Regions from separate parts of the Rhodoglobus aureus genome, predicted to be linked through region 2. Evidence: riboswitches for the same ligand, from Rfam matches in the RefSeq annotation. Region 2 holds a riboswitch; the other holds the start of a gene.
What was found. Region 2 has a riboswitch for glycine ahead of gcvT (glycine cleavage system aminomethyltransferase GcvT). Riboswitches for the same ligand answer to the same signal wherever they lie in the genome.
Positions count from the first base shown of each region.

Region 1: another riboswitch for glycine. It lies ahead of ABD112_RS07135 (L-serine ammonia-lyase); the one in region 2 lies ahead of gcvT (glycine cleavage system aminomethyltransferase GcvT).

Region 1 is NZ_BAAAKW010000027.1:2,943-9,108, reverse strand. It holds gene ABD112_RS07155 (inositol monophosphatase family protein) at 1-788, shown strand, start outside; gene ABD112_RS07150 (septum formation family protein) at 885-1,385, shown strand; gene ABD112_RS07145 (bifunctional alpha/beta hydrolase/OsmC family protein) at 1,531-2,871, shown strand; gene ABD112_RS07140 (siderophore-interacting protein) at 2,967-3,794, shown strand; glycine riboswitch at 3,924-4,019, shown strand; gene ABD112_RS07135 (L-serine ammonia-lyase) at 4,167-5,621, shown strand; gene ABD112_RS07130 (pyrimidine reductase family protein) at 5,618-6,166, opposite strand, start outside.
Region 2 is NZ_BAAAKW010000070.1:7,791-13,956, forward strand. It holds gene ABD112_RS13915 (ornithine cyclodeaminase) at 1-1,018, opposite strand, end outside; gene ABD112_RS13920 (Lrp/AsnC family transcriptional regulator) at 1,150-1,581, shown strand; glycine riboswitch at 1,658-1,781, shown strand; glycine riboswitch at 1,783-1,885, shown strand; gene gcvT (glycine cleavage system aminomethyltransferase GcvT) at 1,920-3,077, shown strand; gene gcvH (glycine cleavage system protein GcvH) at 3,080-3,451, shown strand; gene gcvP (aminomethyl-transferring glycine dehydrogenase) at 3,451-6,166, shown strand, end outside.

The DNA of each region.
Region 1 (6,166 bases), on a different contig from region 2:
CCGAATACACTCTCGCTGACGATCTCTCTCTTGCTCTCGCGCTTGCGGGCGATGCTGACCTCATCTCGCTTGACCGCTTCACGGCGCTCGATCTTGAGGTCACCACTAAGCCTGACCGTACGCCGGTGACGGATGCTGACAAGGCTGTCGAACGCAGCATCCGTGCGGGCATCGCTGCTGCCCGTCCCGGAGACTCGATTCTGGGTGAAGAGTATGGCGAGGCGGGCGATTCGAACCGCCAGTGGATCATCGATCCCATCGACGGCACCTCCAACTTTTTGCGTGGCGTCCCGATTTGGGGAACGCTGATCTCGCTCGTTATTGACGGAGTCCCGCAGGTTGGCGTGGTCAGTTCGCCAGCGCTCGGCAAGCGCTGGTGGGCCGCGACCGGGCATGGCGCGTTTGCTCAGGCTCACGGCGGCGAGCCCGAGCAGCTCTCGGTGAGCAAGGTCGCTTCGCTAGAGGCGGCATCCATTAGTTACAACAGTTTGGCCGGGTGGGATGACGCTGGTCGCCTCGACGCGGTCGTTGCGCTCACCCGCGCAACCTGGCGTTCGCGTGCGATCGGTGACATGTGGGCTTACATGTTGCTCGCCGAAGGTGCTTTAGATGTTGTCGGGGAGTTCGATCTGAAGCCCTATGACATGGCTGCGCTGATTCCGATTGTGCTCGAAGCCGGTGGGCAATTCACGTCCGTTACCGGTGAGCCGGGGCCGTGGCACGGCAACGCGCTGGCCACCAATGGAACAATTCATGATGAAGTGCTCACTTTCTTGCGCTCTCACTAAGGTTTCGCCGTTGCGGGTTACCTGTGAATACGCTGAGTTCACTACGCTTGACTAGTACGAAGCGTGCCTACGTTCCGACGAAAGAGACTGCCTTCCATGACGACGGAAAAAATCTGGCGCCGGGCGCTCGCGATCGCAACGGTGGCTGCCGCAGCAGCAGCTCTCAGTGGTTGCAGCGTCCTCGATCAAGTGACCAATGGAATTTCGGATGCCGTAGACCCCGGCCCCGGCACCACTCAAGACGTCTTCAGCCTCGAGGTTGGTGACTGTGAGGCTGGCAACCCGACCGAGGGCGAGGTCTCCGAAACCAAAGTAATCGACTGCGCTGAGCCTCACGGAGGCGAAATCTACGCTGCGTCTTACCTTCCTGATGGTGACTTTCCCAGCGATGAGGAGATCGTCGCCCAAGCCGACGCCGATTGCTACGCTGGATTCGAGTCGTTCGTTGGCGCCGATTGGGACGATTCAATGTACAACTACTCCTGGTACTACCCCACTGAGTCAAGTTGGGCTGACGGCGATCGCGAAATTCTGTGCATCGTTTATCACGATGGCGGAGAGCAGATCTCTGGTTCACTCGCAGGAGTAGCTAAGTAGGGTTTTCCCCGAGGGCTGCCGAAGATTTTCGCCTTCGTGCGGCCGCTCAGTTCGTTAAGGGAACAATCTGCACCGACGAACGTGTTGCACCCATTAGCTGGATGAGAAAAGCTGGACGTGCTTCGAACACAAGGTGGTAGCGACAATGAAGATCGAGTTTCCTGGATCAGACAACAACATGCTTGCCGCGCGGCTAGAGCTGCCAGAGGGCACGCCTGCTGCTTTTGCGCTGTTTGCCCACTGCTTCACGTGCTCGAAGGACTCATTCGCCGCATCCAGAATCTCCAAAGCACTAGTCGACTATGGAATCGCCGTGCTTCGTTTTGACTTCACCGGGCTCGGTGGATCGGATGGCGACTTCGCGAACACAAACTTCTCGTCGAACATCGAGGACGTCGTTGCTGCGACGGAGTACTTGCGCGACACCTACCGCGCACCGTCACTGCTCATCGGACATTCCCTTGGCGGCGCTGCCATTCTTGCTGCCGCCCACCAGGTTCCTTCCGCGCGAGCACTTGTGACCATCGGCAGCCCGAGCGACCCGTCCCACATCACGAACTTGTTTGCCGATGCCAGCGCCGAGATCGAGAGGGCAGGCGAAGCGAACGTGCAGCTCGGCGGGCGCGAGTTCCGGATTCGCAAACAACTGCTCGACGATATCGCCGCCCAACCTCAGGCCGCCCGCCTGCGAGATTTGGATGCCGCACTTCTCATCGTTCACTCCCCTGTCGATCAGACAGTCGGCATCGACAACGCACGCGAGCTTTTCGAAGCAGCCAGGCATCCCAAATCGTTCATAGCGCTCGACGGGGCGGATCATCTGCTCAGCAATCGCGACGACGCTGCGTTTGCCGCCAGCATTATTGCGGCATGGGCTGCGCGTTACGCCTTCGGGAGCACAGCGTCACTGTCCGCGAGTTCCGCGGCCACCGTTAGCGCCGTAACCACTGCAGGCACCGCAGCGCCAGCCGGCACACCGACTGCCACTGCCGCACCTGCCGAGACTGCTACAGCACCGACCGCGGACCCAACCGCCACAGTCACGAAAGACGGGAGCTCGGTGATCGTCCGCGAGAGCGGTCCTGCGCGGTACGAGCAGCAAGTGTTCGCCTCAGGGCATGAGTTCATCGCTGACGAGCCTGCACCGCTCAGCAAGAATCATGGGCCAGGCCCATACGATTTCATTCTCGCGGGGCTCGGCAGTTGCACCTCGATCACGATTCGGATGTACGCCGACCGTAAGAAGATGCCGTTGACTGGCGTGAGCGTGCGGTTGACCCGCGAGCGTATCGATGCCTCCGGGTGCGACCACTGCACCTCCACCGAAGGAATGGTTGAGCACATCACTCGTGAGCTCACGTTCGAAGGAGAGCTCTCTGAGGAGCAGCGCGATGCGCTGGTAGTCATCGCGGACAAGTGCCCCGTGCATCGCACGTTGGAGGGCGAAATTTCGATTACAACGAGTGTCACCGCTGCAAGGGCGTAGCGCGAGCGTCTAGAACTCTCAGCACACACGATATAGGCTAGTTAGGCAAGCCTAACTTTTTGAATGAAATGAGCTGGCGTTCGCGCCTATCCCCTATGACCATTGAACGCGACACCGTCAAGCATCCCCTCGTCATCCGACACGTCACTGTCAGCGCGGTGAGTCACCCCACGCCAAACATCGCGCGCATCACTCTGAGCGGTGACGAGCTTGAGGGCTTTGTCAGCAGCGGGCCCACCGACCACGTCAAGGTATTCTTTCCTGACCCGGCAACCGGCGAACTCGCGGCTCCCGCCATGACCGAGTCCGGCATCAGCAAGCCCAAGGGCGGCGTAGTGATCTCTCGTGACTACACCCCGCTCGGTTTTCGCAGCACCGGCGGCCAGCACGAGCTCGATATTGATTTCGTTGTTCACGGTGACGAGGGCCCAGCCTCAGCCTGGGCTGGTCACGCGACGGTAGGCGACTCTCTCGTTATCGCTGGCCCCCGTGGATCGAAACTGCTTCCCCGTGGAGCCACCCACGTGATTCTGATCGCCGACGAAACCGCACTTCCCGCCAGCTCACGGTGGATCAATATGCTTCCCACGTCAGTGCACATCACCGCACTGTTCGATGTGTCTGACGAGAGTGTTGAAAGCTACTTCCCCGACGAGCAAAAGGCACGGATGTCGGTCGAATGGTTCTACCGCCGCGACGGCCTCGGTCAACTGGATGCTGCACTGCGTGCGCTCGGCGAGATCGGGGAATCGACATTTGTCTTCCTTGCCGGAGAGGCGACAACTCTGGTCCCCTTGCGCCGCTACCTGCGCCGTGAACTGGGCTTGCCCAAACAGCAGGTCGCGGCCGACGGGTACTGGCGTCGTGGCATCACGAATGCCGACCACCACGACCCGATCGATCCCACCGATCCAGAGGATTAGAGGACTAGAGGCTGAATCGGTCACCCCACGCAGTCTGAGCGTCCGCTCACATAGCCCTCAGCATCCGCATAATAGTCCGGCATCGTTCGCGGCCGAAAGTGTATGCTGATGGCACAAGTGAACAGCCGTCATACCGCTGCGGGAGAGCCCTTCCGATCGTTGGTTGGCGCCGTAGGAGCAAACCCTCTCCGGGAATCTCTCAGGCACCAGTACCGCAGTGGCTAGGCAACTCTGAAAAGTAGTCGGCCCTGTCCGACTCGCCGACGGGGCAACGCAACGCCACAAGCGTGCGGAAACTCTCAGGCCCGATACAGAGCGGAGAGGACTCAACGACGCCCGCACGAAGATGTGTGGTGAAGAAATGGAGTCACCGTGCCAATTCGCAATCTGACGCCCCGAACCGAAGTGCCCACACCGTCACTCGAAGAGGTTCCCCTCAGCAGCTTTGACCTGTTCACCGTTGGCATTGGCCCATCCAGTTCGCACACGGTCGGCCCCATGCGCGCTGCCGCATCGTTCGCTGCAGACCTTGCCGAACATCGGATGCTCGACTCTGTCGCCTCGCTCAGCGTGCGACTCTATGGCTCCCTCGCCGCTACGGGCGCAGGTCACGGCACCATGAGCGCCGTGCTCATTGGCTTGGAGGGCAAGCTCCCCGACCAGGTATTGCCTGCAGAGATGGAGACGATTCTCGAACGCATTGAGAGTTCGGGGATGCTGCAGCTTGCGGGCAGCCGCGAAACCCCGTTCACTGAGGGCGCGATTGCGCTTCATCCGCTCACCGTTCTGGACGGGCATCCCAATGGCATGCGGTTCGCGGCATACGATGCGAATGACAACGCTGTGCTTGAGGCGACCTACTTCTCGATCGGTGGCGGATTCATCTACCGGGAGGGTGACAACCGTGACGGCAGCTCCTCAACCGGCCCGGCAGCAGTCGCGGATCCGCTCCCGTTCCGCACCGCAGCACAACTCCTCGCCCACTGTCGCGCAGAGGGCCTCAGCTTCAGCGGGGTGATGCTGCGCAACGAACTCGCCCGTCGCACTCAGGCTGAAATCACCGCGGGGCTCCTCCACATTCGCGACGTCATGGACGAGTGCAAAAACAACAGCCTCGAGCGCACCGGCAACCTCCCCGGCAATCTGAAGGTTCGTCGACGCGCACCAGACTGGCACGCGCGTCTGCGCCGCGAAGACCCCAACCGTGATCCGGCCTTCTGGCAAGAGTGGGTAAACCTAGTCGCTCTGGCCGTGAACGAAGAGAACGCATCGGGTGGCCGGGTAGTCACCGCACCCACCAATGGCGCCGCCGGAATCATTCCTGCTGTGCTTTTCTACGCGACGCACTACGCGCCGGGTATGAAAGATGCCGACCAGGTGACGAAGGATGATGCCACCGAGCGTTTCCTGCTTGCCAGCGCTGCCGTTGGTGTGCTTTACAAGCGCATGGCATCGATCTCTGGTGCCGAGGTCGGATGCCAGGGCGAGGTCGGTTCAGCGTCGTCGATGGCTGCTGCCGGTCTTGCCGAGATCTTGGGCGGAACACCCGAGCAGGTCGAGAACGCGGCCGAAATCGCGATGGAACACAACCTCGGTCTCACGTGCGATCCCATCGGAGGTCTCGTTCAGATTCCGTGCATTGAACGTAATGCGATCGCCGCCGCCAAAGCGATCAACGCCGCAAAGATGGCGCTGTGGGGTGACGGTGAACACCGCGTCTCGCTCGATGAGGTCATCATCACGATGGCCGAGACCGGCAAGGACATGAGCTCGCGTTACAAAGAGACCTCGATGGGTGGTCTCGCCGTCAACGTTGTCGAGTGCTAGCGAGCCGCCCGTACGTAGCGCAGTAGGAGCGTGCCGTCATCGCCGCCAAGCGCATGCGCCAGAGCCATGTCTTGCGGGGTTGCCTCGGCAGCATCGACGATTCGGCGAGCTGAGCCACCTTCCAAGCGGGGGCTAATGGTCAGGCAGAGTTCGTCGACCACTCCTTGAGCGATCATCGTGGCAAATAGTGTCGGTCCACCCTCACTGTGCAGTTGGGGGTGGCCACGCTGGGCAAGTACATGTTTCAGCTCGACGGTATCGACCTCCGTATCCCCGGCGACAATCACTTCGGCCACCTCCTCTAGCTGCGAACGAGCCTGCGACGATGCACTTTCGGTCGTGATCACGAACGGTCGTGCGGCATAGTCCGCGAGGTCGCTCGGTTCGAGACGCAGCGACGCACTGACCACAGCAAACCTAGGTTGCGGAGTGAGGCCATTGGCTTTCCGCCATTTCTCAGCATCCTCGTCGAGAGCCAAATTCTTGTAGCCCTCTTGGCGCACTGTTCCCGCACCGACCACAATCACATCCGCTAGTCGCCGCAG
Region 2 (6,166 bases):
CAGGTGCGCGGGAAACGAGTGAGAACAGGTCCTTGGGGTTGGCGGGGCTGGCAATGAGGTCAAGGTCTGTTGCGTAATCGGTGCCGCGAACAGCATCGAATACGTAGCGCAGTGCTGAGAAGTCTTCGATCGCGAAACCGACCGAGTCGAAAAGGGTTACTTCGGTTTCGGCTGTGCGACCGGCGGCCCGTCCGGCAAGCACTTCCCACAGTTCGGTGATGGGGGAGTCAGCCTCAAGCTGCTGAATCTCGCCCTCGATGCGGGTCTGCTCGGGGAACTCAACAAACACCGTCGCGTCGCGCACGATGTCGGCGGCGAGCTCGGTCTTACCTGGGCAATCGCCACCGATCGCGTTGAGGTGCATGCCGGGCTCGATCATGTCGGCGGTGAGGATTGTTGCGTTCGCCTTGTCTGCGGTGCAGGTAGTCACGATGTCGGCGCCAGCAGCAGCTTCTGCAGCTGAGCTCGCGCGAACGACCTCGAAGCCGAGCGGTTCGACGTTGCGAATGAACTTGTCGAGGGCTGCGGGGTCTGTGTCCCACACGCGCAGTTGGGTGATGCCGAAGCCGGCACGGAACCCGAGAGCCTGGAACTCTGACTGAGTGCCGGTACCGATCAAGGCAAGCACTCGTGAATCGGGGCGGGCGAGAGCGCGAGCGGCGAGCACCGATGTTGCGGCGGTGCGCAACGCGGTGAGCAGGGTCATCTCAGAGAAGAAGGTGGGGTAGCCGTTATCGACGCGCGCGAGCATGCCGAGAGCGGTGACCGTCTGAAAGCCGTTGGCCGGGTTCGAGGGGTGGCCGTTCACGTACTTGAAGGCAAAGGTTTCGCCATCGCTCGTAGGCATGAGTTCGATAACACCCTCGGCGGAATGTGCCGCAACGCGAGCGGACTTGTCGAACTGCGGCCACTTGGCGTAATCCTGCTCAAGGTAGCTCACGATGCCCATGATGATGGGCTCGATTCCGGTGTCGGCGATCCAGCGCCCCATGTTTTTGACGTCTACGTAGTTGACCACGGTCACTCCCTTCGTTGCGGTATGGATAGTCCCCACGTTACGAATGTGCACTATGCACCTACAACAACCATTAGACGCGATTAGTTGACAACAACTGCACATAATTGTGAGCGCTCTTATACACTTTGTACATGCCTCAACTGGATGATCTCGACCGCCGCCTGCTTGCAGCCCTCAGAGCCGACGGGCGCGAGTCAATTGCGAGCTTGGCGCGCCGCCTCGAAGTCACTCGGGCCACCGTCACCAGCCGCATCGACCGCCTCGTGAGCGGCGGAACAGTGCTGGGGTTTTCGGTGCGTATTCGCGAAGATCGTGATCCATCCTTCATCCGGGCAATCGCCTTCATCGAAGTAGAGGGGCGATCAACGGATGCCGTAATCAGCAAACTGCGCGGCTTGCCCGAAATCCACGAACTTCACACCACAAATGGGGCGTGGGATCTCGTGGCCGACATCCGCACCGACAGTCTTAGCAACTTTGACCGCGTGCTGGCCCGCATGCGCAATGTCGAGGGCGTTGTGAACAGTGAGACGAGCCTGCTGCTGAGTTCGGCGCTGCTTTGAGCCTTTTCTTCGCTGGCACAGGCACGAGCATCCACCCAGCATTGCTATGCTGCGCTAACAACTGAACATCGGGCCGCAACACGATGCGGGAGAGCCGGGCACACGGCGTTTATTCAACACACGTTGACCTAACGCCCGCACGGCACCGAAGGAGCAAGCCTCCCCGCCAATCTCTCAGGTTCACGTACCGCATCGCACTGGCCACTCTGGAAAGAGAACCTCGCATCACCCTGAGGTTCCGCCGACGGTGAAAGCGCACTAGTTTGAAGGTGCGTGAAGCTCTCAGGCTCATCACAGAGGGGGAGTTCTATTCACTAGCCACTCGCCAGGAGAACTCCGTGACCGATGTACCTACTACCTCAGGTTCACCCGCTGAATCGTCACCTGCTGCGGTGAGGTATTCACCGCTGCACAGCATCCACGAACAGTTGGGTGCTGCGTTCACCGACTTTGCTGGCTGGATGATGCCGGTGCGGTATAGCTCTGACCTCGCCGAGCACCATGCTGTGCGCGCTGCGGCGGGTATTTTTGACATCTCTCATATGGCAGAAATTCATGTGCGGGGCACCGATGTCGGCGCCTTCCTTGATTATGCGCTTGCGGGCAAGCTTTCGGGCATTGCGCTCGCGCAGGCCAAGTACAGCCTGCTGCTCAACGAGGCTGGCGGCATCATCGACGATCTCGTCACCTACCGACTGGCTGATGAGCACTTCTTGGTGGTTGCCAACGCGGGTAATCGTTTCGCTGCTGCAACGGCGCTCGCCGAACGCGCTGCCGACTTCGATGTCGCTGTGACCGACGAAAGCGATGACTACGCGCTCATCGCCGTGCAGGGGCCGGTTTCTCGGGCCATCCTCGAAGCGACCGCAGGCCTCGCCAGCTGTGCAACCCCACTCGATGAGCTCAAGTACTACCGCGAAACCGCCGCCACTTTCAACGGCCACGACCTCATCATTGGTCGCACCGGCTACACCGGTGAAGACGGTTTCGAACTTTACCTTCACGTGGATGCCGCAGCCGACCTGTGGGCAGCGCTCACGGTTGCCGGAGAACCTCTCGGTCTCGTGCCCGCCGGTCTCGCCTGCCGCGACACCTTGCGCCTTGAAGCGGGCATGCCGCTCTACGGTCACGAGCTGAACCTGAACACTTTCCCGGTGCAGGCCGGTCTTGGTCGTGTTGTTGCCCTCAGCAAGGAGGGCGACTTCGTGGGTCGCGCTGCGATCCAAGCGGGGCCGGATGCCGGTGCCCGAGTTCTCGTAGGCCTTGCGGCCGAGGGGCGTCGTGCCGGTCGCGCTGACTACCTCATCTTCAACGGCGACACCGAGGTGGGAGTCATCACCTCTGGAGCACTGTCGCCAACCCTTGGCCACCCGATTGCCATGGCTTACGTCGACCCCGACGTGAGCGAAGTTGGCACCGAGCTTCATATTGATGTGCGGGGCAGTCGCATCGCTGCATCCGTTGTTTCCCTACCCTTCTATAAGAGAGAGGCCTGATCATGGCTGAGAAGAGCGAATTGCAGTACACCGCCGAGCACGAGTGGGTGCTCGTTGACGGAAACGTCGCGACTGTCGGAATCACCGACTACGCAGCGGGCAAGCTGGGCGACATCGTTTTCGTCGATCTGCCCAAAGTTGGCGACACGGTTGCTCTCGGCAAGATTGTTGGCGAGATCGAGTCAACCAAATCTGTCGGAGAAATCTTTGCTCCCGTCGCGGGCACCATCGTTGAAGCTAACGATGCAGTCTCAGGCAGTCCCGAACTCGTCAACAGCGATCCCTTTGGCGAGGGCTGGCTTGTGAAGATCGAATTTTCCGAACTCCCGTCGATGCTCAGCCTCGACGAGTACACCGCACTGACAGGCGACTAATGCCCAATCCTTTTATCAGCGGCACTTTTGCCGACCGTCACATCGGCACGGATGCTGCCGCACAGGCGAGCATGCTTGCCGCCGTGGGTTACGACAGCCTCGAAGCGCTCGTGGATGCCGCAGTTCCGCCCGCGATTCACCAGACTCCCGTCGTGAATTCCACGATCCCGGCTCCTGCCTCCGAGCGCGAGGCGCTCGCTGAACTCCGTGCCCTCGCGGGTGCGAACAAGGTTCGCCGCAGCATGATTGGTCTCGGCTACTACGACACCATCACGCCAGCCGTCATCAAGCGCAACGTGTTCGAGAACCCGAGCTGGTACACCGCCTACACGCCGTACCAGCCTGAGATCTCGCAGGGTCGCCTAGAAGCGCTCATCAACTTCCAGACGATGGTTGCTGACCTCGCCGGAATGACCACCACAAACGCGTCGATGCTCGACGAGGGAACCTCTGCGGTTGAGGGAATGCTGTTGGCTCGTCGCGCAACCCGCGTGGAGTCAAACGTGTTCATCGTCGACGCAGATACTCTTCCGCAAACCAAGGCTCTGCTCGCGAATCGCGCGGAGGCGGTCGGGATTGAGCTAGTTGAGCTTGACCTGGCGACCCTGGCGGCGAACCCCGTACTGCCCTCATGCTTTGGCGCGCTCATCCAGTACCCGGGTGCTACGGGTCGAGTCTGGGATTCCAGCGAGGTAATCGCTGCGGTCAAGGCTCACGGTGGGCTCGCGGTTGTCGCGGCCGATCTACTCGCTCTCACGATTCTCAAGTCTCCGGGCGAACTCGGCGCCGACGTTGCTGTCGGAACCACCCAGCGCTTTGGTGTGCCGATGGGCTTCGGCGGACCGCACGCCGGCTACATGTCGGTGCGTTCTGGCCTCGAACGTCAGCTGCCCGGTCGTCTCGTTGGCGTATCTCAGGATTCCGCCGGCGACCCCGCCTACCGTCTCTCCTTGCAAGCTCGCGAGCAGCACATTCGCCGCGAGAAGGCCACCTCCAACATCTGTACCGCCCAGGTGTTGCTTGCGGTTATGGCATCCATGTATGCCGTTTACCACGGACCTCAGGGGCTCAAGCGGATCGCTCAGCGCATCCACCATGACACCGCTAAGTTTGCGGCACGCTTACGCGCCGCCGGCTACACAATCGAGAACGACACCTTCTTCGATACCCTCTCGGTGACGAAGACAGGCCAGGCCGATGCGATCGCCGCTAAGGCGCTCGAGCTCGACATCCTGCTCTATGTCGTGGATGCCGACACGGTGCGCCTCAGCTTCGACGAGGTCTCGACCCAGCCTTATGAAGGCATCTTCGCGTCGCAAAAGAACGACCTCGCGCAGGCGTTCGGACTGGATGACGGTGTCACCACGGTGCTCGACGACGCCAGCATTCCTGAGGCTCTCAACCGCACGAGCGAGTACCTCACCCACCCGGTGTTCAACACACACCGCTCGGAGACGAGCATGATGCGGTACCTCAAGTACCTCGCAGACAAAGATTACGCGCTCGACCGCGGCATGATCCCGCTGGGCTCGTGCACGATGAAGCTCAACGCTGCGACCGAGATGGAAGCGGTGAGCTGGCCGGAGTTTGCGGGCATCCACCCCTTCGCTCCCGCTGAGGATGTTTCTGGCTACCTGGTGATGATCTCGCACCTTGAGTCATGGCTGTCAGAAGTTACCGGTTACGACACAGCGTCGCTGCAACCCAATGCGGGCAGCCAGGGCGAGCTTGCGGGCCTGCTCGCGATTCGTAGCTACCACCGTGCGAACGGCGATATCGATCGCACGATCTGCCTTATCCCGTCGAGCGCGCACGGCACGAACGCCGCCAGTGCGGTGCTCGCCGGCATGCGCGTCGTTGTTGTCGCCTGTGATGACCTCGGAAATGTGGATCTCGGTGACTTGCGCGCAAAGATCGCCGAGCACGCGAGTGAAATCGCGGCGCTCATGATCACCTACCCCTCTACCCACGGTGTCTACGAGCACGAAGTGCGTGAAATCACGCAGGCTGTGCACGATGCCGGCGGACAGGTCTACGTTGACGGTGCCAACCTCAACGCCCTGCTCGGTTACGCGCGGTTTGGTGACTTCGGCGGAGACGTCAGCCACCTCAACCTCCACAAGACGTTCTGCATCCCTCACGGTGGCGGCGGGCCCGGCGTCGGACCAGTCGTCGCGAAGGCACACCTGGCAGAGTTCTTGCCCGGCCACCCAATGGCGCAGAGCACGCACCATCCGGCATTCGACATGCGGACCGGTGAGGCCGGCCCGTATGTTCACGCTGGGGGAGCGATCAGTGCTGCGCCGTATGGCAGCCCCAGTATTCTGCCGATCACGTGGGCTTACGTTCGCATGATGGGTGCCGAGGGTCTCAAGGCTGCAACCGGTGCCGCTGTACTTTCCGCAAACTACATTGCGGTTCGCCTGCGCGAGCACTTCCCCGTGCTCTACGCGGGAGACAACGGTCTCGTGGCGCACGAGTGCATTCTCGACCTGCGTCCGCTCAAGGAGGCGACGGGCATCGACAACAACGATTTCGCTAAGCGCCTCATTGACTACGGCTTCCACGCGCCAACGATGTCGTTCCCGGTATCGGGAACGCTCATGGTGGAACCCACCGAGAGCGAAGACCTCGCCGAGCTTGATCGCTTCATCGACGCGATGATCGCTATCAAGGCTGAAGCGGATGCTGTAGCAGCCGGAACTTGGCCCGCCG